Regions from separate parts of the Planococcus donghaensis genome, predicted to be linked through region 1. Evidence: riboswitches for the same ligand, from Rfam matches in the RefSeq annotation. Region 1 holds a riboswitch; the other holds the start of a gene.
What was found. Region 1 has a riboswitch for S-adenosylmethionine ahead of BCM40_RS02975 (bifunctional homocysteine S-methyltransferase/methylenetetrahydrofolate reductase). Riboswitches for the same ligand answer to the same signal wherever they lie in the genome.
Positions count from the first base shown of each region.

Region 2: linked by a shared signal. The riboswitch ahead of BCM40_RS13610 (O-acetylhomoserine aminocarboxypropyltransferase/cysteine synthase family protein) and the one ahead of BCM40_RS02975 (bifunctional homocysteine S-methyltransferase/methylenetetrahydrofolate reductase) in region 1 are both predicted to bind S-adenosylmethionine.

Region 1 is NZ_CP016543.2:554,410-569,994, reverse strand. Features, by position in the region: gene metH (methionine synthase) at 1-2,268, opposite strand, end outside; gene BCM40_RS02975 (bifunctional homocysteine S-methyltransferase/methylenetetrahydrofolate reductase) at 2,249-4,108, opposite strand; SAM riboswitch class I at 4,179-4,283, opposite strand; gene BCM40_RS02970 (hypothetical protein) at 4,472-5,089, opposite strand; gene cysI (assimilatory sulfite reductase (NADPH) hemoprotein subunit) at 5,460-7,175, opposite strand; gene BCM40_RS02960 (assimilatory sulfite reductase (NADPH) flavoprotein subunit) at 7,245-9,080, opposite strand; gene BCM40_RS02955 (uroporphyrinogen-III synthase) at 9,149-9,958, opposite strand; gene BCM40_RS02950 (sirohydrochlorin chelatase) at 9,981-10,733, opposite strand; gene cobA (uroporphyrinogen-III C-methyltransferase) at 10,747-11,523, opposite strand; gene BCM40_RS02940 (phosphoadenylyl-sulfate reductase) at 11,610-12,323, opposite strand; gene cysC (adenylyl-sulfate kinase) at 12,352-12,954, opposite strand; gene BCM40_RS02930 (SLC13 family permease) at 12,967-14,745, opposite strand; gene sat (sulfate adenylyltransferase) at 14,763-15,585, opposite strand, start outside.
Region 2 is NZ_CP016543.2:2,757,338-2,772,922, forward strand. Features, by position in the region: gene BCM40_RS13545 (aldehyde dehydrogenase family protein) at 1-602, opposite strand, end outside; gene BCM40_RS13550 (MerR family transcriptional regulator) at 853-1,722, shown strand; gene trhO (oxygen-dependent tRNA uridine(34) hydroxylase TrhO) at 1,890-2,852, opposite strand; gene BCM40_RS13560 (2-hydroxyacid dehydrogenase) at 3,028-3,978, opposite strand; gene BCM40_RS13565 (DedA family protein) at 4,061-4,663, opposite strand; gene BCM40_RS13570 (metallophosphoesterase) at 4,678-5,766, opposite strand; gene mbcS (acyl-CoA synthetase MbcS) at 5,992-7,569, opposite strand; gene BCM40_RS13580 (hypothetical protein) at 7,593-8,159, opposite strand; gene BCM40_RS13585 (sodium:solute symporter family transporter) at 8,163-9,812, opposite strand; gene BCM40_RS13590 (hypothetical protein) at 9,816-10,085, opposite strand; gene BCM40_RS13595 (mechanosensitive ion channel) at 10,494-11,753, opposite strand; gene BCM40_RS13600 (helix-turn-helix domain-containing protein) at 11,976-12,206, shown strand; gene metX (homoserine O-acetyltransferase MetX) at 12,286-13,299, opposite strand; gene BCM40_RS13610 (O-acetylhomoserine aminocarboxypropyltransferase/cysteine synthase family protein) at 13,312-14,604, opposite strand; SAM riboswitch class I at 14,699-14,816, opposite strand; gene BCM40_RS13615 (glycerol-3-phosphate acyltransferase) at 14,949-15,585, shown strand, end outside.

The sequences.
Region 1 (15,585 bases):
GATTAACGTAGCCGGTGTTACTTTAATGCCGACGTCAATAACTTTAAAGCCATTATTGCTCAAAATGATTTCCACTAAGTTTTTGCCGATGTCATGAACGTCACCTTTTACAGTCGCCAAAACGATTTTCCCTTTTCCGGAATCGTCTTCTTTTTTCTCCATAAACTGCTCAAGGAATGAAACTGCTGCTTTCATAACGCCTGCACTTTGCAGCACTTCGGCCACAATTAATTGATTGTCATTAAACAATCGACCTACTTCGGCCATCCCTTTCATCAAAGGTCCGTTGATGACATCAAGCGGTTCATCGTACATATCCAACGCTTTTTCCAAATCTGGAATCAAGCCTTCTTTTGTTCCTTCTATAATGTAGTAAGCTAACCGGTCCGGTACCGTTTTCGGGATATCGTCTTCGGTTTTTTCCTTTTTCTTATCGCGGTAAAAAGCTGTAAAGTCAGCTAACGTATCATCTGTAGTGGTAAACAGCAGTTCATTGGCCATATCAATTTCTTGTTTCGGAATCGATGCATAACGTTCTAGTTTTTCTGTATTAACGATGGCATAATCCAAGCCCGCTTGTGTGCAATGGTACAAATACACCGCGTTCAACACTTCACGTCCAACCGGCGGCAAGCCGAATGATACGTTACTAACACCTAAAATCGTTAACGTACGCGGCAGCTTTTCTTTAATTAATCGAATGCCTTCAATCGTCTCAACTGCAGAACCAATGTATTGTTGGTCTCCTGTTCCGACTGGAAAAACAAGTGGATCAAAAATGATATCTTCTGGCGCTAGTCCCCATTTATTAACTAGCAAATCGTAAGAACGTTCTGCGATTTCGAGTTTACGTTCGCGTGTAACAGCCATTCCTACTTCATCGATCGTCCCCACTACAACGGCTGCTCCGTATTTTTTCACAAGCGGCATGACCGCTTCAAAACGCTCTTCTCCGTCTTCTAAGTTAATAGAGTTGATAATCGCTTTGCCTTGTGAAAATTTCAGCGCCACTTCAATGACTTCTTCGTCTGTGGAATCAATTACCAGCGGCACTTTCACTTTTTTGACGACTTCTTTCATAAAATTAGTCATGTCTTCAACTTCATCACGGTCAGGATTCGCTAAACAAATATCAATGACATGTGCCCCATTTTTTACTTGCGCACGAGCAATTTCAGCGGCTTCTTCAAACTGTCCATCAATGATTAATCGTTTGAATTTACGAGAACCGATTACGTTGGTTCGTTCTCCGATAAACAAAGGACGCATCGTTTCATCGTATTGCAACGGCTCGATTCCAGATACAACATGACCATGCTCGATCGGATCTGGTTTTCTCGGTGGCAACCCGTCCATTGCTTCTCGAACTGCTTTAATATGTGCAGGGGTTGTCCCACAACAACCGCCGACCACGTTCAACCAGCCTTTATCCGCAAAGCCACGCAGTTTTTTTGCAAGCGATTCTGGCGTTTCATGGTAATGACCGTCTTCGTCGGGCAAGCCGGCATTCGGGTAACAACTCACATAGCCATCCGACAGCTCGGACAATGACCGAATATGATCAGTCATAAACTCTGGACCCGTGGCACAGTTCAACCCGACTGATAGGGGTTTGACATGTTCAATCGAAATGTAAAATGCTTCAATGCTTTGACCGGCCAGTGTCGTTCCCATCGGCTCGATGGTGCCTGACACCATAATCGGCAATTCGATGCCCGTTTCTTCAAACGCTTGGTTAATCCCGATCGTTGCAGCTTTAACATTTAACATATCTTGACTAGTTTCCAATAAAATCAAATCGGCGCCGCCTTCAACTAATGCTTTTGCCTGCACATAGAAGTTTTCTAGCATTTCATCAAACGTAGCCCCTCCTGTAACAGACAAGGTTTTCGTTGTAGGTCCAATCGCACCTGCCACAAAACGCGGCCATTCCGGGGTGGAAAATTCAGCAGCCGCATCTTTCGCAATTTCGACTGCGCGTCTATTAATATCCGCCGCTTGGTCGCCAATTCCGTATTCGTCCAAGACAATCGGCGTTCCACCAAACGTATTGGTACACAAAATATCGGCTCCTGCTTCAAGATATGCGGTATGAACATTTTTGATAACATCGGGACGCACAATGTTCAAGTATTCATTGCAACCATCAAATTCCTCTCCGCCAAAATCTTCAGGAGACAAATCTTCGTTTTGAATCATCGTTCCCATGGCTCCGTCGATGATCAATATTCTTTTTTCGAGTTGTTGTTCAATAAGATGCTTGGACATGGTTGCGATCGCTCTCTTTCTGTTGATCTAGTTGACGAATATAGTGAATCAGTTCTACGGTCATATCGTAACGCACAAATGGCGTGATCAAGTAAATTCCATGGAATAATTCGGCTGCGGTATCGATTAATTCTTTTGCAATTTGAATGCCTTCTTCAGTTGCTCGGTCTTTGTCATCGCCACACGCCCGCATGCGTGCTAACGCATCATCTGACAGCTTTATGCCCGGTACTTCATTGTGCAGGAATTCTGCGCTGCGAATACTGGTCAACGGCATAACCCCAATGAAAATTGGCGCTTCTAAATGTTTGGTCGCTTCGTAAATTTCTGTAATTTTTTCTTTCGTATAAACAGGTTGCGAAATAAAATAATCCGCGCCACTTTCAATTTTCTTTTCGAGTCTTGCTACTGCTCGGTCAAGCACGCGGACATTCGGATTGAATGCGGCGGCAACAGAGAAATTGGCTTTTTTCCGTAACGATTTTCCGGAAAATGAAATGCCTTCGTTCAACTTCTTGATTAATTGAATCAATTCCATACTCGACACATCATAAACGCTTGTCGCTCCTGGGAAATCACCTACTTTAGTCGGATCACCTGTGACTGCGAGTATATCGTGTATGCCAAGTGCATCAAGGCCCATCAAATGCGATTGCAAACCAATCAAATTGCGGTCGCGGCATGTAATGTGAGCAAGTGCACGAATGTCTTCTGTATGTTTTAAAATCGACCCCATCGCCATATTGCTAATGCGTGGTGAAGCGAGTGAATTGTCGGCCATCGTCACAGCATCTACTCCCGCTGCTTTTAACGCAACCGAGCCTTCTAAAAATTTCGTAACGTCTAAATGACGCGGTGTATCAAGTTCCACAATAATGGTTCGTTCCGTTTTTGCTTTTTCGTGAAGCGGCTTTACTTCTAATGCTTCTGCTTCACGAATAACAATTGGTTTTCTTTCGGTTACTTTTTTATGAACAATCGGCGCTAGTTGACCTAGATGCTTTTTCACGGCTTCAATATGTTTTGGCGTCGTCCCACAACAGCCACCAATCAAGCGAACGCCTTCTTCTCTTAACAATAAAGCTGCACGTCCAAAATAATCGGCCTCTGATTCATAAACAATTCGTCCATCTTCCACATCCAGCAAGCTGGCATTTGGGTAAGCTGACAGAAAAGCTTTTTCAGGCAATGTCACTTCTTCAAAAGCTTGAATCGTATGGTGAGGCCCCAAACGACAGTTGACTCCAACAACATCGGCCCCGAGTGATTCTAATTGATGCAACGCATCGTTTAATGACATGCCATTTTGCAAAATCCCTGGGTCATGCATCGACACTTGGGCGATTAACGGTGTATTGGTAATGCTCTTTAAATGTTTCACGGTCGCTGCGAGTTCTTCAAAATCGTAATAAGTTTCTAACAATAACCCGTCTGGATTTCCTTCGAGTAAATGAGTGGCTTGCTGATCAACCATCGCAATAATTTCTTGCAAACTGGCATCACTTTTGCGGATACCACGAATGCCACCAATCGTGCCAAAGACAAATTGTCCCCCTGGTGCTGCTGCTCGGTTGGCAATCTCAATGGCAGCTTTATTGATCTCTGCAACTTGAGACTCCAATCCGTATCGAGCTAGTTTCAGTGCGTTCGCCCCATACGTATTGGTTTGGATAATATCGGCCCCTGCTTTAATATAATCGAGATGGATTTTCTCAACAATTTCGGGGCGTTGCAAATTCAACTCTTCATTGCAATACTCAATGCCATATGAATACAACAAGGTCCCCATGGCGCCATCTGCTGTTAAAATTCTTGTCTTTAACTCATCTATTAACCCCATCTATTAACCCCCTTTTATAAACAAAAAAAGCCTTCATGAAAAGAAGGCTTTACGATATCAAACTCGTTCCTTTTCATCTGTCAGGCCGTCTTTTGCCTGCTGGATTTAGCACCTTACCTTGCGGCTGGTTGCTGAAGTGTCGTAGGGCCAGTCCCTCAACTTCTCTTGATAAGAATTCACTATTTAGTTATAAGTATTCTTAGTATAGTACATGGATATAGCAATCAGGTCAAGATAATCTATCGAAAAACAATGAACTTTCTGTGAAATCACTTAAAATACATTTCATCAAAACCATACAGGATCTAATCAATAGATAAAGCCCCATCTAGAATAAAAGTTCTGGACAGGGCTTTTCGTTTTTTATGATCCACATTGTGTTAATTGATTTGTTAAAAACAAATTTTGCAATTCTTTTACCGGTCGTGCATTGGGTTGACCCATGTAATTGGTAAATTCGATTTCTCCAATGTGCATTCCTACATTGTATTCTCCAATAATCGTATCTAGTAGAATAAAAGAAGCTGAAACAAATTCGTCTTCATTTTCTTCGTTAAAGCCTTTAACATAAAGGATTAAATTGAGTTCGCCATTGTTGTCTTCTTTTTCATATGTACAAAAAAGATCGTCCCACCCCAATTCGATATCACCATATGCAATCGATACTTCTTCCATTTGTTTCTGGCGAAAGGCAATAATGTCAAAAGCACTAAGTTTAGGAGCTTGCTTTACTAATTCGATAACATCGTCAAAAGCTTCAACCATGCCATCCGCACTAATAACAAACTCTCGCTTGCCATCCTCTCGAATTTCGCCCATTTCAAAAGCCAAATGTTTGTTTACTTTTTGCAACTTCTTTTCCAATTGGTTCAATAGTTTAATCCTGCCAGTACCTTCTAGTTCAAGGTATGCATGCTCGTTTACAACAAACCATTCCCAAAAAGTTGTCACCTTATTTTTTCTTCTCGGCAACCAATTCATCTCGCTATCCCCTTTGCATCCATCTGTGATTACTTATTTCTATCATAATCATATTTACGCAAAAGAGATAGTTCTTTTTATCCGTGAAAAAAAGACTATTTAGAAGTCACTTTTTTCATAAGTATGAAATTTCTACATTCACAAGACACTGATAATCCGTGTAACATTCGAAAAATCAATGCCGTTTCAAATTTCTCTCAACTCGGAGCCTGTAAAGCTCGCACTAAACCAATAGCTCTACACAAAAAACTCTGCTATCAATCCACACTAACGCTTTCTAATTTCTGAAGACAACAAAAAAGACGAAGAAAAAGTTCATTTCTCCGTCTTTTTTTGCGATGAGTTTTAGCCAATTACTTGATCCGATTGACTAGCTGTGAAAGTGAAGTCCCGATGTGACCGGTGCTACATAACCCGCGCGAACGACGAAATCGCCAAAATGCTCATTGTCATATCGCTCTTTCCCATACCGGAAGAAAATAGGCTTTAATGTCGCTAAAATTTCTTCTTCGCCAATATTCTCACGGTATAGTTTATTTAGCCGGTCGCCTGCAAAACCAGCTCCCAAATACATATTGTATTTGCCCGGTGCTTTGCCGATAAAACCGATTTCACCTAAAGCTGGACGTGAACAGCTGTTTGGACACCCAGACATGCGAATGATGATTTCCTCATCCCGAAGACCCGCTTGCTCCAGTATTTCTTCGATTTTATCAACCAATACTGGCAAGTACCGTTCTGCTTCAGCCATCGCCAGTCCACAAGTTGGTAGGGCTACACAAGCCATTGAATTTCTCCGCAATGCAGAATTTTCTTTACCATCGGTCAGTCCATATTGCTCAACCAGTGCATCAATGTTTTTTTTGTTCTTTTCCAAAACATTGCTGATGATTAAGTTTTGGTTGGCGGTTAAACGGAATTCACCCGTATGGATATGGGCAATTTCGCGAAGTCCTGTCATTAATGGATAACCGTCAAAATCTTTAACGCGGCCGTTTTCTATAAATAACGTCAAATGCCACTTGCCATCACTTTCGATCCACCCATAACGATCGCCATTGCGTTCAAAGTGGAATGGACGCTCAGCTTCCAACTCCCAGCCAAGACGTGTATTGAGCTCTTCTTTAATCCAGTCTAGCCCTAATCTATCAACGGTATATTTAAAGCGTGCATTTTTTCGCTCGGAGCGGTTGCCGTAATCTCGTTGAATGGTGAGGATTTTCTCTCCAACTGCGTTAACTTTCTCTGGTGGACAAAATCCAATAACGCATGCTAATTGTGGATACGTCGTGGGATCACCATGCGTCATGCCCATACCTCCGCCCACTGTAACGTTAAAGCCTTGTAGGTTGCCGTTTTCTAAAATGGCAATAAACCCTAGATCTTGAGAATAGATGTCCACATCATTAGCAGGCGGAATTGCAAAACCGATTTTAAATTTTCGCGGCAAATATAAATGACCGTATATTGGCTCAACCACTTCAGCTTCATTACTGTCGATCACTTTTTCTTCATCTAGCCAAATCTCATGATAGGCTCTTGTTTTAGGCAATAGATGTTCGCTTAATCGGCGCGAAATTTCGTATACTTCGCTGTGAACATCCGATTGATACGGATTGGATGTTGACATGACATTTCGATTGACGTCCCCACAAGCGGCAATAGTGTCCATCAACGCATGGTTCATTTCTTGAATGGTGCTTTTCATATTCCATTTTAAAATGCCATGCATTTGAAAAGTTTGGCGTGTCGTCAATTTTAACGTTCCATTGCCATAAGTATTGGCTAGCTTGTCCATTGTCAGCCATTGGTGGGACGTTGCAATGCCTGATGGCAAGCGAACTCGAATCATGAATTGATAAGCGGGTTCTAATTTTTGCTGATTGCGTTCATTGCGAATATCTCGGTCATCTTGCATATAGCTGCCATGAAACTTCAGCAACTTGCCATCATCATCCGGGATGGAAGCCGTCAAACGTTCTGCAAAACTCTCTACTAGGTTGCCCCGTAAATAATTGGTTTGATTTTTAATGACTTCCATTTCGCTTGGTGTGCCTTTAATGTCGGTCAATTTTTTTATTTTCATAAGAAGCTCCTTTCGTTATTGAAAAATTCATGCACATAAAGACAAATTCGAAGTTAATAGCTGATGTACTTAGTAAACATCACGCAAATAACGCTTATTGCTACGCATAGAAGTTAAGTAAGCTTCTGCTTGTTCTGCGTTCATATTGCCTTGTTGTTCAAGAATCGTTACAAGCGTCGCATGAACATCTTTCGCCATGTATTTTTCATCACCGCAAACATAAACATTGGCACCCGCTTCTAGCCATTGATATACTTCTTTGCTTTTTTCTAACAGACGGTGCTGAACATAAATTTTCTCGGCTGTGTCACGAGAAAAAGCAACATCCATTTTCGTCAGAACCCCATCTTTTAACCACCGCTGCCATTCCGTCTGGTAAAGAAAATCAGAAACAAAATGCTGTTCTCCAAAAAACAACCACGCCTCTCCTGGAATATCGAGTTCTTCCCGCTCTTCCATAAATGCACGGTAAGGAGCGATACCGGTACCGGCACCAATCATGAGAATAGGTGTATCTGGATTTTGAGGTAACCGGAAACTGTTGTTACTTTGGATAAATACCGGCAAAGTTTCTCCAACGTCGGCACGTTCTGCGCATTGTATCGAGCAAACCCCCGATCTCTGGCGTCCATTTGCTTCATAACGCAAAGCACCCACAGTCAGGTGAACTTCCTCTGGATTTGCTTTTAAACTGCTGGCAATCGAATACAATCGAACAGGTATTTTACGCAGTATGGTTATAAATTCAGCAGCCGGCACTTGCCATGGACCAAAATCTTGAGTCAAATCAATCAAATCTCTGCCATGTATATAAGTCCGTAACTGTTCGTTGTTTTCAGGAGCCAATAAATTTGCTAACGCATTCCCGTTTGCAAAAGCTGCTGCTTTTTTAAGCAAGGGTTTCGACAAACTCGTGATATCAAAGGTCGTAATCAATGCATCGCGCAATGAAGCCGTATCGCCTTGTGTGTTAATAACAAGTTCTTCATCCGGATTCCAATCTGTTACCAAAAGTAACTGATCCACCAGCTGTTCTTCATTTTTTGGAATCACTCCTAAGCTATCCCCTGGTTCATACTGAAGACTAGAGCCTTCGAGATTGAGCTCTAAATGACGGGTTTCTTTGTTCGAGCCACGACCATTTAAATTTATGTTTTCCAAAACTTCGGCATGGAACGGATTGTTGCGCGAGTAAATTGGTTGGCTGATGGAGGCTGTATTTTGTGCAGCAACATCTGCTAAAGCACTTGGCCGATCGGTTTCTTTTGCTTTGTTTAAAATACTGAATACACCTGCAAACCACTCTGCTGCTGTTTCTTCAAAATCCAAATCTGCATCGATACGTGAATGGAAGCGGTTTGCGCCTAACTCTTCGAGACGTTGATCAAAATCTTTTCCAGTCTGACAGAAAAATTCATAGGAGCTGTCTCCAAGAGAAAGTACTGAAAAACGAACATGCTCAAGTTTTGGTGCCCGCTTACTGTGTAAGAAGTCATAGAAACTTAACGCATTATCTGGCGGATGACCATCGCCATGCGTGCTCGTAATGACCAGCAAATCTTCAACTTTTTTCAAGTCTTTTGGTTTAAACTCATCCATTGGCGTAAGCGTGACTTGGTAATCATTTTCTTGCAGTTTTTTTGAAATGCCGTTGGCAACGGTGTGGCAGTTGCCCGTGTGAGAGCCAACCAAAATAGTGACTTCGCGGGTAGCTATAACTTCGGCTTGCTCGGCATACCATTCCAAGCCGGGTTGTTCTTCCACAGCTACTGAAGCAGCTGACTGGGTGCCAGCTAAATAGCCGTTCAACCAAATTTTTTGGTTGTTTGTTAACATAGGCAACAAGCGATTGATAAGCTCTATTTGTTCTTGGTCAAACGGACTGTTCATTGTTTGTAATTGCACATTCTTCACCTCGAAATCGTTTTATTTTTCTATAATTTGTGAATAGATTTTTTGCAAAGCGCTCTTAGTTAATTCTCTGCCAGTCGCCTGTAATGATGCTCAATCGCTACGATCATGGCGCCCATCTTTTGATGATTTGGTTGCAGCACTTGCTTGATACCCTGACTTTCTAGTGCACTGGCAGTTACTTTTCCGACAGCAACTGCCAACACACGGTCATTAAAAGCATTGATCAAGTTTGGCTGTTGTTGGTCACCAAAAATGTTATTGACCTGCGTTTTACTCGTAAAAACAATAGCGTCTAAAGACTGTTCAACAATCGATTGCTTTAAGCCGTTCACGACCAAGGGATCTGGTTTTTCGTAAGCATAAGGTCGAGACAAGTAAACAGAGTGACCCTCTTCTTCCAAAATCTTTTTTAACTTGTGATCATCTAAGTTATAGGCTTGTAAAAAAATTCGTTGCGGGCTTTTATCTTTAAAATCTTGTGCTAAAGTTGCAAGTAAGTTACTCATGGTGCCATCTTCTGAAACATAAATTGGGGCTAACTTCTTTTCTTTGACCCACTTCATCGTTTTACTGCCACGAACTGCTAGCTTAGTGTTGTTCAGCTTGTCTACATAAAGAGAGTGAAGGCCCATAGTGGTTGCGCAATCCGTTAATGTTCTTGCACCGATCCCTGTCGTAAAGATGGCCCAGTCAAAAGATTCACCTAAAAAATCCGTAATATTCTGTGCGCTAATGGCTTCGTTTAGCCGCTGACGTCCTTGAATTGGGAAAATGACTGGCGTACCAGCTTGTTTTTCAATCAACACGCTGATTTCTTTAGCTGCACGAACTGCTGCCACTCCTATTTTCTTTCCAGCCAATCCATTCATACGCAGTCGCTCCTTTCTTTATTCACTCTGCTAATTGCTGTTCATTTTGTATAGCTTCATGCACACGTTCAGTGAGGGCAGTCACCATAGCTGGGTGATTCCCTAAATACCCACAAAGCAGGATGTCGGGGTTTCCTGAAGATAACTCGCTAATTTTCTGATCCATAGATTGCACTAACTTTCCTGTAAACCACAAATAAGGGAGCACAAAAATCTGTTTGCTACCAGAACGGATAGCTACTTGTAGCCCTTCATCAAATGTTGGTGTATTCGCTGCTAAATAGCAGACATCTACGTTTTCCACGTCGATTTTGATAGCCAATTCCGTGGCGATTTTTTCAATCGAATGAGTGATTTCAGAACTCTTGCCCCCTCTTCCGACTAGTAGAATTCTCGCGTCTGTCAAACGTGCTACTCCTGTTTCCTCTAAACGCTCAACTAAAATCTTAACTAAGCGATCTTGAACACCGAGTGGTTTGCCATAAGTAAAATAAATCATTGGATAATGCACAATTGCTTTTTTCACTTCGTCTGGAATGTCTTTGTAATAATGTCCCGCACTTAACAGCAATACCGGCACAACAGCGATTTTCGTTGCACCTTGTTGAACCAGCCTGTCAATTCCTGTAGCAATATCCGGACTCGCCAACTCCAAAAAACACGTTTCTTGAAGAACCACATCCACATTTTTGTATACTTGCTCCATAAACGCTAGAGCTTCCTGACGCGTTTCTTTAACACGACTTCCATGACTTACGTATAATACAGCCTGCATATCTTCAACTCCTTTATCCTACATAGGCGGCAAGCTGAAATTGTTTTTCATCTTTTAACTGCTCATACCATTGCAATTTACTTCTCAGACGAACCACTTCTCCCACCACAATCATCGACGGGTTTTCGAAATCTTGTGCCAGTCGGACAATGTCTGCTAATGTACCGGTGACGGTTCGCTGGCGTTCTGTCGTTCCCCATTCAATTAAAGCGATTGGCGTTGTAGCTTTTAAGCCATGGCGCATCAATCGGCTGCAGATTTCAGGGAGTTTGCTGACACCCATATAGATGCACAGTGTATCCATACTTTTGACCACATGCTCCCAGTACGCTTCTTGATCTATACCTACTTTGCTAACGCCAGAAATAAAAGCTACTGACGAACTATAATCACGGTGAGTTACTGGTATCCCTGCATAGGCGGGTGCTGCGATTCCTGCTGTAATGCCCGGAACAATTTCAAATGGAATGTTGTGATTGACCAGAGCTTCTGCTTCTTCCCCTCCTCTGCCAAAAACAAATGGGTCGCCCCCTTTAAGACGGGTTACCGTTTTTCCTTGGAGTGCAAAACGGCACAGCAGCTCGTTGATTTCATCTTGTTTTAATGAATGGTTATCGGGCTTCTTGCCACAGTAAATCAATTGCGCTTGTTCTTTCGCCTCGTCTAGCAACTCGTTGTTGATTAAGCGATCGTATAAAATGACATCGGCTTTTTGAATCGCCTTCAAGCCTTTCACTGTGATTAAATCAAGGTCGCCTGGACCCGCACCAACTAAATAAACTTTTTTCATAAGCTTCCTAGACTCCTTTTTTTAATCAGAGAAACGAGGAGTGCGTCATTTTCTGATCGTTAGTTTATAATATTTTTCCGGTAGAATTATGTGTGTAGACCACATTCTGTTTTTGTGAAACCTTGCCATCTGCCATCACGACTGTCTCCTTCAGTGGTAACTGCGAACGAACAATGTTTGCAACCGATACTCGGATACCCCTCATCATGCAAAACATTGTATTCTAAGCTATTCAAATGGATATACTGCCAGACATCGTCCCATGTCCAGTGAATCAGTGGACAAACCTTAATCGACTTAAAGCGATTGTCTTTGTTGATAAAATCGGTTTGGCTGCGGCTTGCCGATTGCTCTCTTCGCAAGCCGGAAATCCATGCTTTTGCACCAGAAAGTGCTTGTTCTAGTGGCTTGACCTTACGGATGTCACAGCATTTGTCTGGCTGACTTCCCCAAAGTTTATCGCCAAACTGATTGGCTTGCTCCTGTAACGTGATGTGTGGTTTTTTCATCCGAATATTCAATGTTGGATAACGCTCTTTAACACGATCAATCAATTGATATGTTTGGTCAAAGTGAACATCTGTATCTAAGAACACTATTTCTGCATCGCTTTTCACTTTAGAAATCAAATCAATCAACACCATGCCCTCAGCCCCAAAGCTGCAAGCATAAACAATGTCCTCACCATAAGAATCATAGGCCCACCGCAACACATCTGCAGCACCTTTTAAATCATCGTTTGGCACCAGGTTTTTAAACGGATCTTCTGTAAAGTGCTCATACAGTAATGCATGGCTCATCCCACATTCCTCCTTTAGCTAAAATTCATTAGCCGAGATATCCGACTTTTTTCAAATATTCGATGATAACCTGTACGGACTCCTCTACAGTCTGCTTATCAGTTTCAATGGTAATGTCTGGATTTATCGGTTCTTCATATGGGGCATCGATCCCGGTAAACCCTTTGATTTCACCAGTTCTTGCTTTTTTATAAAGACCTTTTGGATCTCGACTTTCGCACGTCTCTATTCCGCATTTTACATATACTTCGATAAATTCATCTTTTTCAAGTAGCGCACGAACTTGAGCACGGTCTTCCTGATACGGTGAGATAAAAGCGGTCAAAGTCAAAACACCTGCATCCGTCATTAACTTGCCAACTTCACCGATTCGACGAATATTTTCAGTGCGATCTTCTGGGCTGAACCCTAAGTTTTTGTTTAAACCATGACGGACATTGTCACCATCGAGCAAATAAGTGCGTATTCCGAGCGCATGAATTTCTTTTTCAAGGTTGACAGAAACTGTCGATTTTCCCGATCCCGATAATCCGGTAAACCAGAGCACCCCACTTTTGTGATTATTTAATTTTTGTCGGTTTTCTTTTGTAACAGTCGATTCATGCCAAACAATATTGGTTGCTTTGCTCATCTTTTTCTCCTCCTAAAACCAGTAATAGTAAACAATTGTGATGGTTACCGTCATCACCAACATGCTCAGTGGCGTCCCAACTTTGACGTAGTCCATAAACTTGTAGCCACCCGGTCCATAAACGATTAAGTTGGTTTGGTAGCCGATAGGTGTAATAAAACTAGCAGAAGCGGCAATGGTGATAATAACCGCAAAACCCATTGGATCGAGTTGCAGATAGCTAGCCATTTCGATACCTATTGGAATCATTAAGACTGCTGCAGCACTATTAGTGATCAACTCTGTAAAAACGCTAGTCAATAAGTAAATCAAAATCAAAATTGCCAACAGTCCGAATGGTTGTCCGACCGCTAATAAGCCATCTGCCATCCATTGTGCTAAACCCGTTTTTGTCATAGCTGCTCCAACGCCGAATGCACTCGCAATCAGTAGCAACACGTTAAACTGCACATCATTCTTTGCATCTTCCATAGAAATTGATTTGGTTACTAGCAATAGAATTACTGCTAACGCCATCGCTTTGAACATCGTCAACCATCCTGTAATAACACAGCCAATCGCGGTCACTAACACGAGTAAAGAAAACCAACCGACCAAACGGCTTTCCTGCAAAGATTTTGGTGTTTTCATAGAGGAAACCACATAAAAATCATTGGATTGCTGGTATTTCTCGACAAAATCTGCTCCAGCAAGCAACAACAAGGTATCACCTGGCCGTAAGATAATATCTCCGACTTTGCTTTTAATGCGTTCATTATTGCGATGCACCGCCATAACGCCTGCATCAAAACGTGAGCGAAATTGAGCTTGTTTAATGGTTTTCGACAACAGGGTTGATTCATGTGAAACAACTGCTTCTGCAAGCTGCGTATTGCCATTTTTTAAATCATCCAATTGCAAATCGGTTCCGGTTTTTAACTTCAAGCCTTTTCTTTTTTGAAGTTCAGTAATCGTGGAAATCAGCCCTGTAAAAATCAAGCGATCTCCGGCTTGAATGACGGTTTTGGAACTAACCGAGGAAATCCGTGTCTCGCCACGAATAATTTCGATCAAGTACACCCCTTTCAACTCTCGCAGTCTAGCTTGTTCTACTGTTTGATTGATCTGCGGGAATATTTCTTCGACCATCATTTCAGCAATATAGTTTCGTGAATCTTCTATAACTTGTTTACTGAATCCCTTATTTTCAGGCAACAGCATATTGCCAACTGTAAATAAATAAATCAATCCCACAATGGTGATGGGAATTCCGACAATGGCTAATTCGAACAGCGAAAATCCTTTTAGACCATAATCGATCAACATGCCATGAACGACTAAATTAGTAGAAGTTCCCATCAAAGTGATGGTGCCACCTAAAATAGTTACATACGATAAAGGAATCAATACTTTAGAAGGGGCAATATTGCGTTCTTCAGCCCATTTTTTCAATAATGGTGTTAACGTCACTACGATGGGCGTATTATTCAAAAAAGCAGAAATCAAAGGCAATGGAAGGAAAATGCGAAACAATGAACCTTTCAAGCTTTTTCCTTTATTCAGCCAACTGATCATCATCTGATCGATTAGGCCATGCTTTTGCACAGTACCGACTACGATAAACAACAAGGCAATCGTCAACATTCCTGGATTTGAAAACCCACGCAATGCTTCTTCTGTCGTTAAAATTCCAGATAGCAGCAAGACTACCAATGCCAAAAACACAATCATATCCGGACGAGCAATTTCAAAAAGTAACGCACTGACCATGCCGACAATGACAATAAGCACAAAAATCATTTGGACTGACATAGGCAACCACCCTCTAATTAGTTACTAATTACGGTCTCCCGCAAGCCTTTGATCAGCACATCGGCTACTTCCGGACGGGAAAATTGCTTCGGTGGCTTTTCTCCGTTGCGAAGTAATTCACGAACTTTTGTCCCACTTAGATGAACATGGTGTTCTGCATCATGGGGGCAAGTTTTGGCTGTCGCCATATTTTCACAAGAATTGCAGTAAAAAGAATGTTCGAATTTAAAAATTTGAATACCCAATTCATCTTCAAATTGACTGATAAATTCCTGTGCCTCGTATGTGCCATAATAATCTCCGACACCTGCATGATCACGTCCGACAATAAAATGCGTGCATCCGTAATTCTTCCGGACAATGGCATGGAGAACAGCTTCTTTTGGACCGGCATAACGCATAGCCGCAGGATAAATGGCTAAACGTGCTCGGTCTTGCGGATAATAATGCTTCAAAATGACTTGGTAACTTTCCATCCGAACAGCGGCGGATATATCATCTGATTTGGTTTCACCAACTAATGGATTTAGCAACAAGCCATCGACTACTTCCAAGGCGGCTTTCTGAATATATTCATGCGCACGATGCACCGGGTTACGTGTTTGAAAACCAACAATTGTTTTCCAGCCAAGGTCTTTGAACAACTGTCGCGTTTCAAGAGGATCTAGATGAAACTCTGCGAATTCGCTGTGATCTGGACGGTTCAACAAGATAATCGGACCTGCCAAGTAAATCTTTCCACGTGTATATAATTTCTCTACACCTGCATGCGCTTTTTCTGTGGTACCGTAAATTTTTTCAGCTTCTAATACTTTGTCATAACTATACTTTTCGGTTAAC
Region 2 (15,585 bases), 1.1 Mb from region 1:
ACAATATTAGCTACACCTTCAGGGAGGCCTACTTCTTCAAAGATTTTCGCCATTTCATAGGCCATCATGGGTGTTTCCGTTGCAGGCTTCCAAATAAATGTATTCCCCCCCACAATGGCAGGGAATGATTTCCAGGTCGCAATTGCTACCGGGAAATTCCATGGGGTGATTAATCCCACTACCCCAATAGGGGAGCGAATACTCATAGCAAACTTGTCTCCCAATTCTGATGGAGTCGTTTCCCCAAACATCCGTCTTCCTTCACCAGCCATATAATAAGCCATGTCGATTCCTTCTTGAACTTCTCCACGACCTTCTTCGATAACTTTGCCCATTTCTTTCGTTAGCACTTGAGCCAATTGTTCTTTACGCTCTTTCATTAAGCGACCTATTTCATATAAATAATCTGCCCGTTTAGGCGCCGGTACTTTGGCCCATTTTTTCTGTGCGATTACTGCAGCTTTCACAGCCGAATCAACATCTTGCGCTGTAGACATTCGGACCTGTGCTAACTCTTCTCCATTAGCAGGATTCAAAACAGGTCTAAATTCCGCCTGTTCTGTTTGTTGCCATTTGCCATTCACAAAATTTGTTAATTTCATCGTCATTGCCCCTTTCATTTACCAGCTTTTGATAGCGCTTTCAACTTCATTATTTCATAGTTTTCTAGAAAATAGTAGGAGATATCTGAAATTTCTGTTTTTTACTAGTGTGACACTTTGTTTTTATAGAAAAATAACTTTTTTAAACTGATTTACAAATTTAAAATAAGACAAAAACAATACATTTTGACATCTTTTTTATTAAACTATTGACACTAACGGTGCGTTATAGTGTATTTTAAAGAGAGAGGTGATTAGATTGTACAAAGTACAAGAAGTAGCAAAAATAGCGGGCGTCAGTGTTCGGACTCTCCACCACTATGACAGCATTGGTTTATTAAAACCTTCAAATATTGGAACTAACCGATATCGTTATTACAACGGAGAAGACTTGAAATTGCTTCAACAAATTTTATTCCTGAAAGAATTGAATTTCTCATTAAAGAAAATTCAAGAACTAGTAGCGGATGGCTTTAATCGTGAATATGCATTATCGCAGCATATTGACTTATTGGAACAAAAAAAGCAGCGCATTGAGAAGTTGATCCAAAATGCTGAGCGCACTCAGCAAGAGTTACAAGGCTTGGAAAGTTTGACTGACCAAGAACGTTTTTCAGCTTTCGCCAGTAGTAAAGCTGAAGATTTGATGGAGAAGTATCAAAAACCTGCCGCAAATTCTATTACAGAATCGTTTGAAACTCATGAAGAACATTCCTTTGCAGATGTTGAAACTCATGAAGAATCAGCCGTCGCAGTTGCTGTTGCCCCCGTTGAAACAGCTGTACCTGAAGAGGCGGTATCCGCAACAAGCGAACCAGTGATTGAAAAAGAAGAGGAAGATTTAGAAGAAATCAATCGTGAAGGAAACCGCATTTACAATACGGTCGCCAGCTTGATGCATTTGCCTCCGCAGACTGAAGCAGTTCAAAAAGAAATGAAAGCTTATTATACATTGTTAAATCGTTTTTACGAATGTTCACCAAAAATGTTTCGCGGTCTAGGTGATTTGTATGCATCAGACAGCCGCTTTGCAAGCAATATCGATCAGCATGGTCACGGTTTAGCTAAATACTTGAAAGACGCCATGTACGTCTATGCAGAAGGTTTACAGGATGCTTGAACTGATTGGACCGTGCAGTAATTGTGGTAAAGACGTTTATTGCCGTGATGGTTTTTTAGAGGGAGTTTATATGGACGGTGAACTAGTCTGTTTTGAGTGCCAGGAAGAGATTGAAAAATAAGTAAAAAAAGGTGTTGGAAGAAATCTCTTCCAACACCTTTTTCATCTTATACTTCCGTTGTTTCTTTTAGTGCATCGAGACGCGACTGTACTTGCTCTCCCGTTAAACCGTGTTCAAATGCATAACGGTTACGTGGATGTTCACGACACTCGTCCGAACATGAACGCATGTATTTATGCTCATTTTCTTCAGATGTTAAGATTTTCGCATTACAGTCAGGGTTTGCGCAGTTTACATAACGTTCACAAGGTTCGCCTGTAAAATGATCTTTTCCAACAACGACGTGCTCTACTTGGTTTACTGGTACGGCAATACGCTCATCAAAAACGTATAATTGGCCATCCCATAGTTCGCCTTTCACTTCAGGATCTTTCCCGTAAGTCACGATCCCTCCGTGAAGTTGTGAAACATCTTCAAATCCTTCTTTTTTCAACCAACCTGAGAATTTTTCACAGCGGATTCCGCCTGTGCAATACGTCAAAATCTTCTTACCTTCAAATTGTTCTTTGTTTTCACGAATCCATTCTGGAAGATCGCGGAAGTTTTCAATATCAGGACGAACTGCATTACGGAAATGGCCAAGATCATATTCGTAATCGTTTCGCGCATCCAATACGATTGTATCTTGCTCTTGCATTTGTTTATAAAATTCTTTTGGTTCTAAATAAGTACCTGTTAGTTCGTTTGGATTGATATCGTCTTCAAGTCCAAGGTGAACAATTTCCTTTTTCGCACGAACGTGCATTTTTTTAAACGCATGTCCTTCAGCAGCATCTATTTTAAAAGCGATGTCTGAGAACCGCGAATCGTTTTTCAGCATTTCCATATAAGCTTCTGTTTGTTCGATTGTGCCTGAACATGTACCGTTGATGCCTTCTTCTGAAACAAGGATTCGGCCTTTCAACTCTAACTTTTTGCATGCTGCTAAATGTTCAACTGCAAAAGCTTCTGGATCTTCAATCGGTGTATATAGATAGTAAAGTAAAACATTGTGTGTATGATTTTGCATGAATCATACCTCCTATTTTCTCTATTTGGTTCTGTTACAAAAAAGCAGTAAAAACCTCAATCATTTTATAACAAATAGCTGCAAACTTCAACTCCTGCAAGATATGCATGCTATACAGGAATGCTCTTCAGCATATAAAAGAACAGCTAGACAACTGCTGCTCTTTGGTCTCTATTTAACAAACTCTGTTTTTCACTGATTTGTTTTCAAAACATGCTTTAATAGCTTCTGCATTTAACGCCATCATTTCAAGACGCGTTTGGACAGTAGCACTGCCGATATGCGGCAATACCGTAACATTGGGTAATGTCAGTAGTGGATGGTCTGTTGGCACCGGTTCTTGTTCAAACACATCCAAACCTGCACCCCAAATTTGTTTTTCTTTTAACGCTTCATATAAAGCCATTTCATCAACGATACCACCTCTAGCTACGTTGATTAAACAAGCACTCTCTTTCATCATTGCCAATTCTTTTGCACCAATCATGCCTTTTGTTTCTGGCGTTAACGGCGTTAAAATCACAACGTAATCGGAGATTTTCAACAGTTCCTCAAATTCGGCATAACGAACGTCTTCTAAATTTCTCCGTGTCCGATTATGATATAAAATGTCCATCCCGAATCCTTTGGCACGCTGAGCCACAGCTTCACCAATGCGGCCCATCCCAATAATCCCGAGGGTAGCACCGCCTACATTTTGTCCAGTCATTCCCATCGGCGTCCATGACCGCCATTCTCCTGAGCGAACTGTTTTTTCTGCCTCTATTACTCTTCGAGCAGTGGCCAACAATAACGCAAAGGTCAAATCTGCTGTTGATTCGGTTAACACATCTGGTGTATTTGTCACCGTGACACCATGTTTATGTGCAGCTTCTAAGTCGATATTATTGTAGCCAACAGCTAAATTACTAACAATTTTCAAGTTGGGAGCAGCTTCAAAAACCTCGCTATCCACTCGATCAGACAACATCGTCCATAGCGCATGCGCCTCTTTTGCTTCTTCAAGCAATTTCTCACGCGGAGCAGGTGTATTTTCTTCCGGCCACATTCGAACTTCATATTGTTCTTTTAATTCGGCTACTGCTTGGTCTGGCAACTTTTGCGTAATGAATACAATTGGCTTCATAACCATCCTCCGTCCCTTATTGTTACACAATTATAACAATTAAAAAAACTCCCGGCAATTGCCAGCAGTTTTCTAGTTTTGTTTAGTCTTTTTTTCTAATATAATACCAAACAGCTGCTATGACACCTAATGCAATCAAGACATAAACTACATTCGAATAAAGCGATAATAGGCGCATTATTTGTTGACGATTTTCTCCAACCGCTTCGCCTACAAACACCAAGATCGTGTTCCACAGCAAAGTGCCAAGTGTACTAAAAACAAGAAACAGCCATACTTTCATATTCGACATTCCCGCAGGAAGTGAAATCAAACTACGGACTAACGGAACTAATCGTCCGAAAAACACGGTCCAAACGCCAAAACGGTCAAACCAGCTATCAACCCTATATATATCTTCTTTTTTCACGCGTAGCCAATTGCCATACTTGTCGACGATTTTTTCAAGACGCTCTACATCTAAGAGCAATCCGACACCATATAACATTATCGCGCCACTAACAGAACCCGCAGTTGAAGCCGCTATTACTCCAGGTATGGTCATGGTCGTAGTCGTTGTCATAAATCCGCCGACCGTCAAAACAACTTCTGATGGAATCGGCGGAAAAATGTTTTCTAACAAAATAAGAAGAAAGATGCCAAAATAGCCGTAATCGGACATAACCGATGTAATCCAGTCTTCCATCAAAACACTCCTTTTTAAGAAGTTGATCGAAATTTCATTGTTACCGACCAGAGCTCTGAACGACTCCCAATACGTAACGGTGGCCCCCAAAAGCCAAATCCAGAAGAAACAAGAAAATGCGTGCCTCTTATTAAACGATACCCATAATCGAGTTCAAAAATTCGCTTTGTTAACAAATGATTTGGCCACATCTGGCCTTTATGTGTATGACCGGATAGATGAAGGTCCGCTCCCAATTCGCTTGGCGTCTTTAAATCTCCAGGAGTATGGTCCATCACAATCCATGGCAATTTATTTTCTTCTGGTTTTAACTCCGCTAACGATAGTCGTTTACTATTTGTACGGTCTTCACGCCCTGTTAAATAAAAACGATCTGCAACCAATATTGTTTCGTCTTTTAATACTTTCACACCCGAATTTTTCATTAATTTCACCAATAACGGAATTTTTTTGCCATAATACTCATGGTTTCCTAAAACACCATACATACCAAGAGACGGTTTTAGTTGTTCCATCACTTCAGACATGCCATAACGCGCATACCATACCGGGTCATCATCCACCAAATCACCTGCTAACAGGACAATATCTGGATTGAGCGCATTAGTCTTATCAACAAAACGCTGTAAGTGCCGTTTTCCTGATAAAAATCCTAAGTGAAAATCCGAACCAACCACTAGATGAAGTGGTTCAGTATTTTCTCCTTCTACTGTGAGTTCTAACTCACGGACAACTGGACTGTATGCAAAATAAGTACCTATAACGAATAATACTAGTAAAATGAGAGCTGTTCCCAAACCTATAAAAAACACATCATTTTTTACTTCTATAAGCAATACAAGGACATTCGCCAAAGGAATCAACAAAATGGCATACTGTAAAAATGCAAACCAATAAGAACCGAGCACCGTAAATCCGAGCCATTGATGTCCGATTCTGCCGATAACATAGCTATATGCAATCACAAACCATAAAGATGCAAATAACCAAGGATTCATATTTCCTATAAAACTTGCGAACCAAATGTATGTAGCCCAACCCAAATAAGCACTAATTGCTGTATAGATAAATAAAGCACCGCTAATGCTAGCAATTATTTTCATAAAAACGCCTCTTTCTCTTTTCTAAAATGAATCTATAAACGAAAGATGCATTTTTAATGTGGTAAAAATTAGTATAGCATTCCCTCTCGTTTCCCTCGCAACTTTCTACTCGCAATTTCCCATAAACTATACAAAGTGATTTATTAACTATTTCTCAGCACATTCTTTTACTAATAAAGATCAAAAAAATGCCGAACAGTATCTAGACTGTTCAGCATTTTTAAATTATGCGTTTAGTTTTCGTAACTCAACACGGCGAATTTTACCCGAAGCCGTTTTTGGCAGTTCTTCTAGAAATTCAATGACCCGTGGATACTTATAAGGGGCAGTGATTTCTTTTACATGGTCTTGTAATTGCTTAATTAAAGTATCTTTATCAGAAAAATCTTGAGCATTACGCAACACAACATATGCTTTGACGATATTGCCACGAATTTCATCAGGTGCAGCAACAACAGCACATTCCTGAATTGCTTCATGCTTCATCAATGCATCTTCAACTTCAAATGGTCCAATGGTATATCCTGAACTGATGATAATATCATCGCTTCTTCCTTCAAACCAGAAGTAGCCATCGTCATCGCGCGATGCTTGGTCTCCTGTTAAATACCAATCTCCCCGGAACGCAGCTTTAGTTCTTTCAGGATCACGATAATATTCACGGAATAGCGCTGGGCAATCACGATGAACAGCAATATCTCCTACTTCGCCTACCCCTGTCGGATAACCTTCATCGTTGATAATATCAACAGGATTACCTGGTGTGGGTTTACCCATCGACCCTGCTTTTACTTCCATGTCTTGTAAAGTTCCAACAAGTAAGGTGTTTTCTGTTTGTCCATAGCCATCCCGAACATTTAAATTAAATGCTTGTTGGAACGCTTCAATAACTTGTCGGTTTAAAGGCTCTCCAGCAGAAACTGCAGATCTTAACTCTGGCAATTTATAAGAATTGAGATTTTCAACTTTCGCCATAATCCGGTATTCTGTTGGTGTACAGCAAAGAACATTGATTTTCTCATCTTTCAACAAGTCTAAGTACTTTAACGCATCAAATGGTCCGTTGTAAACAAAAGCTGTAGCGCCTAATGTAATAGAGGATAAGAATGGACTCCAAATCCACTTTTGCCAACCCGGAGCTGCCGTTGCCCAAACCATATCGCCGCTTTTTACACCTAGCCACTCTGTGGCAGCTGTCCGGACATGGGCATAACCCCAACCGTGAACATGAACTACGCCTTTTGGGTTGCCCGTTGTCCCGGATGTATAAGACAAGAATGCCATGTCTTCACGACTTGTGTCGACAGCATCGAAATCAACAGATTCCTTTTCTGCTAACTCCTCAAAAGATTGCCAGCCTTCTTCTTTGCCACCGATTATCAATTTATTGTTTAATGCTTCAAGTTCTTCATCAATAGAGTTGGTCTCAGCAGTCGTTTTATAATGAGCCACAATTCCCTTTGCTCCAGAATGGTGCATGCGGTAAACTAAATCTTTTTTGCGAAGCATTTCAGAACATGGAATCGCTACAATCCCCGCCCGTAAGCAAGCCAAATACGTCATATAGGCTTCCGGTATACGCGGAAGAATGATTAGCATGCGATCTCCTTTTTTAATCCCTAGTTTTAGCAAAGCTTGAGCGTATTGATTCATTTTACCGATGAGCTCTTTATACGAAAGGTCTTCCCGATTGCCTTCGCTATCTAACCATCTAATAGCCAAACGCTCGGTATCTTCTTTGTATTTTTCCAATTCCAAAGTAATATTGTATTGTTCCGGTGCAATTAAATCGTTGAATTCCATAAAATAGCCTCCATTCTAATTTTTCACGCTGGCGGTAAGATTAAATAGTAGACACTCGCTAAAAATGCAAAGGCCGCCAATGCTGCTAAATAAGCTTTAGCTGATGTGAAATTTTGAGTCGTTTTAATAATTTTCACAGACACGAGATACATCCAAATAATCCCTATTGTTAGTAACATATAAACTACTGGATGACCATTTCCTGCTTCTACTAAATAAGGAGCCCCAAGAAGACCCGGTAGTAAAGCGACGGGGGCCGATTGGTTAATGTCCCGTAATAGCCCTTTTCCACCAAAAGCTTTTGATCCTGCCCATAATAGCAGCGCCAAACCTATTTTCGTGATAAAAGCCATCAACAATCCAAACAAAAGAAAAATTGACGGTACGATAATGTTTTGTAATATAGGTGAATCGAAACTTGCTATGTATGAGGCATTTGACGCGATTGAAATCGCGCCATAGCCCAAACCAACAATGAACAACAATAGATTGCTTACCCATTGTGTTTTCGGTAATGCTAAAAATGACCGAAAAGATGAATCATTTAATGTAACCATTTTCCCGACCATTCTACTCACCTTCTCTTTCATCTACTACATTCCCCACGGCATTAATGCCCATATTGCGATAACGGCTGAAACCACTACTGTTACTCCAGCACCAACCGTACTGTTATAACGATACGATTTAATATCTTTCCAACCGTGAATGCGTTCAATCAACTCGATATCGGATTGTTTTGTTAGTTTTCCTTGTAACCCTGGCATACGGTTTGTAACATAAGAAACTAAAATTAATAAAATAAAACTGATTGGTACAGCAAGCATGGCACCTGATAATCCCATACCGTCTGTTACCCCATGACCAGTCAAGACGATACTTGGGAAAACAAATGGTGACACGATGATATAAACTGCTCCACCAACGACCGATGCGGCAATAGCTCCAAATTTATTGGCTTCTTTCCACCAAACTCCAACAATAATTAGCGGAGCATTTGTAACTCCCGCTAATCCAAATGCCCATAAGATACTCACTACTAAAAAGGCTGGTGGTTCGATTGCTAGCAAAATACTAACCAAGCCACCTGCAAAAATCGCAATAAAGCCAATTCGTAGACTTAGGCGTTGAGGAATATTAGGCTTTAACGTAGCGATAATATCTTGTGAGATCAAGGCACCAATCGCTAGCAAGTTACCACTTAATGTAGAAAGACCTGCTGAAATGGCTCCTGCAATTACTAGTGCTGTTACCCATTCCGGGTTATAAACCAAGTTTAAGATAATCGTTAATTTATCGGCATCGCCTTCTGAAATGACTAACCCTTCAGTAGTTGTAGCAAAGACGCCTACAAAGCCCATTGCATACGTTGCCGAGAACACCAATCCAAGGATAAAGGCGAACCAGACCATCGCAGAACGCGCACTTTTCAAACTAGATGCAGTGTAAACACGCATCGCTAAGTGGGGTAATCCTAAAGCTCCAATGGTTAAAGCTGGAATAATAGAGAAATACCATTTAGGTGAAAATTGATAATCAAAGAAAGTAGGTAAAGAATCTAACATTGCTGGAACCATGTCCGCATAAAATAGTGGCGGGAAATACCATCCGGATGCTCCAATTGCTTTCATAATGGCGCCAAGCGGGATGATAAACATTAACGCGATAATAACCATTTGAATCGCAGCATTGTTTGTTGCGCCAGCCATACCACCAATTGTGATATATCCCACGATAAGTAGCCCAAAAACAAAAAGTCCAGTTAAATAAGGAATTCCCAGTAAAGTTTCAAATGTAATCGCGATTCCAATCATTTGTCCTAACGCATACATAACAGAAACTAAAATCATGAAGAGCGCCGCGATAATAGAAGCTGTCACGCCGTACCGATCACGGATAAAATGGGTCGGTGAGAAAGCACCCATTCGACGAAGGCTAGTTCCATAAATAATCGTGATTAACGGAATCGCCAAAATCAATTGAATCCATAGCATGATAAAAGGCACCTGTAACTTAAGAATTAGTGCTGTAATCCCAAGAAATGTGGCCAAACTCATGTAAGTCGATGCCATCGCTAAGCCATTGGTAAAAGCTCCAACGTTCCCGCCGCCTATGTATAGATCTTTAGCTGACGCACTTTTCCGGTTGGATATGAATCCGACGATATAAAACAATAAAAATGTTGCCCCTACAACTGCTAAACCAAGAATCGGGTTGGATAATTGCCAGTTTTGTGCTTCCATCATCTACACATCCTTTACTTCGCCGGAAACTTCAAGCGCATCGTTCTCGTTATCGATTTCATCATCAATACGGTTGCCAATTTTCCCTGCCACGATGGTTAAAATGAAAACACCAAACCACCCCATTAAAATAGGCACAATATACATGACTGGAAAACCAAATAGCATAGCATCGACAGGAAATACCGAGAATATTAATCCTACATTACCGACTACTATAAAGGCCGCTGTCATCCAAATCGTAAACTGAACTTCTTTTTTATACGCTTTCATCTTATTCCCCATTTCAATTAATTTCTCATTTCCTTACTACCCAACTGAGCGTTCGCTCAGTTTTCAAAAGCACTGTCCCCCTTTTTTTACTATTTATTGAATAACTATATTAATTGTAACCGTTCTCACAAAATCAAGTCAACTGAATTTTTTAATTATTTAAACTACTATATCAGGAGCATTTATACACTAAATATGCCTATTTTCCCTTTTTGGCTATATAACGCTCTTTACTAACGAGATATAAATTACGTATTTTATTTTAAATCACCTAATTTATTCTTTATTTTAATATAATATTATTCCAAATTTTCATTCGTTTTCAAACTGTTATATAACAATCATTCGTTTTCTATCCAACAAAAAACCCTTTAAGCGAGGATCCACTTAAAGGGCAAGAAAATAAACTTAAAGGTCAGGTTTATCGTTTTCTTTTTCCATTTTTGTTTCAAACTTTTCAAGTTGACGCTTCGCAAAGTCACGTCCACCTATACCGAAGGAAATTGCAAATGCTACTGCAAGTCCAGCGATAATGAATAGGAAGGCTAGGTTAACAATGTTTGTTGCAAAGTTCAACTGGTCAAGTGTCATGAATACAGCAATGATGATAATTACGTATTTCACGACAGCTCCCATAAGTCGATTACCAGAAGCTTGTTGAACGTAGTTTCCAAGCAAGCTACCACCAATCAACCCTAATCCTAGAATAATTAATGAACTAATGAGCAGTGGCAAGTATGCAATTACTGCTTCACCAATTCCATTTAATACGTCTAGTTGCAGTACGTTCATCGCTTCTACTGTAAAGAAGATGATGATAATCGCTTGTACGACTTTTCCGATGATGTTGGCAATATCAAAACTTGGTGTTTTTGTTTTATCCGTATTCAAATATGTTGAGAAGCGGTTAATTCCTGTTCCATTTAAGAGGCTAATCAACAAATCTCCAACGAATTTAGCGATCAAGACACCTACTAGAATTAAGATAATCGCTACAAAGATATTTGGAATCATGTTCAGAACTTGATTGAGCATGTTTACAATTGGTTCAGAAATAGAGCGGATATTCAATGTTTCTAACGCGATGGTCAAGATTGGAATTAAGACAATAACAAATACGATATTAGCTAGAACGTTTGCTAATGTCGCCTTGTCACCAGCGTCCATTCTTGTAGTCCCTGTTGTGCCGGCAGGTTTGTTAGTAAATTTATTAAACCACTTATCAATGTTGATAGCTGTTAAAAGGCTAAACACCAGATTTTTCACAAACTTAGCAACAAAGTAACCAATCACTAGGATAATAATAGCCATGAAGAGGTTTGGCAAGAATGCCAATAGCTTATCCATCATGTTTGAAATTGGCTGTGCTACATTGTTCATATCCAATGCTTGCAAAACGCTCGGAATAAACAAAATGAAGATTAGGTAATAAAGAATTTTCCCTATAGAATCCAGTATGCTGTCTGCGTCTTCTTTTGTTTTCGCCATATGTCCTTTGACCATGGCCCGATCTGCACCTGCTTTTTTCAAACCTTTAGTGAAAATAGCCCGTACAACCGTTGCTACAATCCATGCGACAAGTAATAATAATAATGCCCCTAAAACGTTTGGAATGTAGTCGATAATCGTGTTTCCAACTCCTCTAAAAGAGTTGCCAATATCATTCATAAACTCGTCCTCCTTTTGTTTTTGTACACATTCTATTATTATTATCCCCTTCCTTATATGAAACTAAACTCCCCCTAACTAAATTGCATATAATTAGTTGAAAAATCAGATAAAAAAATGTATTGTCTCTCTGCTTAATTTTCTACTAAAGAAAATAGAATACTAATGGTTTGAGATAGCTGTCTCCTTCTATTATAATAAAAGAAAAGAGGAGGCGATCCTATGTATATGACAGTCCAGGAAACTGCTGCCTTTTTGTCTATGCCTGAAGAACAAGTCAATCGTTACGTATTAGAAGGTCGTATTCGCGCAGTTCATGACGGAGAGCAATACATGATCAACACTTCTCAATTCGGTACGCACTTTCAGCAGTTGGAACAGGCTAAGTTAGCGTTAGAAGAATGGCGCGCTACCCCGATTCCAGATGATGTGGATATTAAAGATGAAGACTAACCAATAAAAGCATCTAGGACTAACTAGTCCTAGATGCTTTTATATGACATGTTTCTATAGTCGCTTCTACAAAATTTGTTTACCGAATAAGCTCCGGCACTAAAAGGCTTTTTAACTTTTCTTCTATAAAGCCTCCCCATTTTTCGAACTCTACTAAAAATCCGTCATGACCAAAATCCGTTTCAATGATTTCCCAAGCTGCATTTGTTTGCTTTTCAAGCCACGGAACCATCTGTTCATGTGGATAAAGTAAATCATAGGTAAACGATAACGAATAGACTGGAACTTCTAAAACAGCATCTTTAATATCATGTGTATTCATCGCTTTTAACAACACCAGATAACTATTCGCATCAAAACGACCTGCTAATTTTTCCCCTTGATAGTTTAAGTAGGACTGTACATGAAATTCACTATCATTCCCACTTCGCCCAAAGCGCTGATTGAACATTTTAGCGCTTCGGTAAGTGACCATGCCGGCCATTCTTGCTATTTCAAACCCTTTTAGCAAACCAGTCTCTTCGTAGTTCCCACCATTAAAATCTTTATCATTTTCGATAGCTATTATCCCAATATGGTTAAATGCTACTCCATAATCACTATAATATGGCGTAACAGCCAATGGGAAAATTGCTCCGATAAATTCGGGGTAAGTTCTTCCCCACTCTAAGGTTTTCATGCCTCCAAGTGATCCCCCAATTACTGCGGCCAATTTCTTGATCCCAAGCTTTTTTAACGCCAAATATTCTGCCCGTACCATGTCACGTATCGTTAGTGTTGGGAAATCAGCTTTGTAAGGTACTCCACTTATAGGATTTACTGATAAAGGTCCGGTTGATCCATGGCAACCGCCCAATACATTAAATGTAATTACTTGGAAAGCAGTCGTATCCACTGACATCCCTGGACCAATTAATCCTGCCCACCATCCTGGATGTTGCGCTGTGCCAACTGCACGTTGATCGCCAGTTAGCGCATGACAAATCAGAATTACGGGGGCATTTTCATCTCCGAGACGTTCATATGCAAGTTCTACATTGTCTAGCGTCTTAGTTGAGTCCAAGGTTAATGAGCCAATGGATACTGTTTTCATGCTGATTCCTCCTTATACATTTTCCAACACGGTGACTTGAATTGCTTGTTCTAAGTCAGCAATTAAATCTTCTGCATTTTCTAATCCTACAGATAGTCGGATTAACTCTTCTGTTACACCTGATGATTTTAGTTCTTCGCTGTTTAATTGTTGATGAGTAGTAGACGCAGGGTGAATAATAAGTGATTTTGCATCGCCAACATTAGCAACATGAGACCAAAGCTTAATGCTATCAATTACTTTTCTTCCAGCTTCTCTTCCCCCTTTAATACCAAAGTTGACGATCGATCCGTAACCATCATTTTTCAAGTATTTCTTCGCAATTTTGTGAGAAGGATGGTCTTCAAACCCTAAGTAATTAACCCATTCAATTTGCGGATGTTGTTTTAAGTATTCTGCGATAATTTGAGCATTGCTATTGTGTTTTGGAATACGCAAATGCAAAGTTTCTAACCCTTGCAACAAAGCATGTGCACTATCAGGACTTAATGATGGACCAAAGTCACGCAGTAATTGAACGCGTAATTTTGTGGCAAAAGCTGCCTCTGGTACATCAATGCCGTAACGTAGCCCATGGTAAGTTTCATCTGGTTCTGTGTAGTTCGGGAAACGTGGATTGTCCCAATTGAATTTTCCAGCATCTACTGCTACTCCACCAATTGTTGTGCCATGTCCGCCAATCCATTTTGTTGCCGAATGAATGACAACATCTGCACCAAACTCAATTGGATTACTGCCATATGGAGAAGCAAATGTATTATCAATCAATAACGGTAATCCGTGTTCATGGGCAATGTTTGCTACTTTTTCTACATCAAAGACATTCAAACTTGGATTGCCGATAATTTCCCCAAAAATGACTTTTGTTTTGTCTGTAATTGCGGCTTTAAAATTCTCCGGGTTTGTCGCATCTACAAACTTCGTTGTAATGCCGTAACGCGGCAATGTATTAGCAAACAAATTATATGTTCCCCCATAAAGACTGCTATCCGCTATGATTTCATCTCCAGCTTCTGCAATGTTCAAAATAGAAAAAGCAATTGCTGCCATTCCAGAAGAAAGCGCAACAGCTGCCGTGCCACCTTCTAATAGCGCAACTCGCTGTTCAAATACATCAACTGTTGGATTCATAATACGCGAATAAATATTCCCAACATCTTTCAAACCAAATAAATCTTGTGCATGCTGCGTATCTCTAAAAACATAAGAAGTCGTTTTATAAACCGGTACCCCTCTCGATCCTGTTGTTGGATCTACTTGTTGCCCACCGTGTAATAATAATGTTTCTGGTTTTAAGTTTGTCATTTTTTATTCCCCCTATTTTTTGTTTTGTTGCTTCGAAGAGGACGAAAAAAGCCCCCTTCGCTAAGAAGAGGGCCGCATATACGGAGTTTTCCTCCTCTTATCTGTCAGAACCTATAACTCCGGTTCTGTAGGAATTAGCACCTTTCCAGACAAAATCATCTGTTGGTTGCTGGGCATCACAGGGCCTATCCCTCCGCCACTCTTGATAAGAGTATTAAATTTAAATTTTATCTTGTTCTGAAGTATAGAAACTTTTTTTTCATTTGTCAACCCTATTAGTCAAAAAATTTTGAAACTTTCAGCTTTTTCAAACGTTATCTTTTAGTAGGAAGGAGGAAATGACTGTGTTTATTTGGATTGTGCTATTATTTATCGTTAGTTATGGAATTGGTTGTTGTCACGGCTCTTTAGCAGCACAACGGTTGTCGGGGGTTAACATCAAAACTTCTGGTGTAAAAAATGCCGGTGCCTCTAATGCTGCCATTGTTTTAGGTTGGAAATACGGATTACTCGTTGCTATTATTGATATTTTTAAGGGGTTTGCGGCAGTTGCAGGGCTAGCTTTCTTATTAAGTCTAGGTGATTTTTCTCCGGAACTCACATGGGCAATGCTGTTTATAGCAGGTGCCGGAGTTATTTTCGGTCATAATTTCCCGTTCTTTATGAAGTTTAACGGAGGAAAAGGAACTGCTTCTGTGATTGGGGTTATGCTAGCGCTTGATTGGAAACTTGGCTTACTAGGATTATTATTATTGATTGCTGTCTCACTCACAACAAACTACCTCGTTATAGGAGTACTTGTCCTTTATACAACGTTCTTTGTGATAGCATTGGTTCCCGCAAATGGATTTTGGCCCCTGCTGATTTCCATCTTACTTTTTGCAATGGCTATTTGGAAGCATCGTGAAAATATTATCCGAATAAAGAATGGTACCGAAACAAAAGTAGCTACAGTATTTAAAAAGAAATCTTCTACCCCAA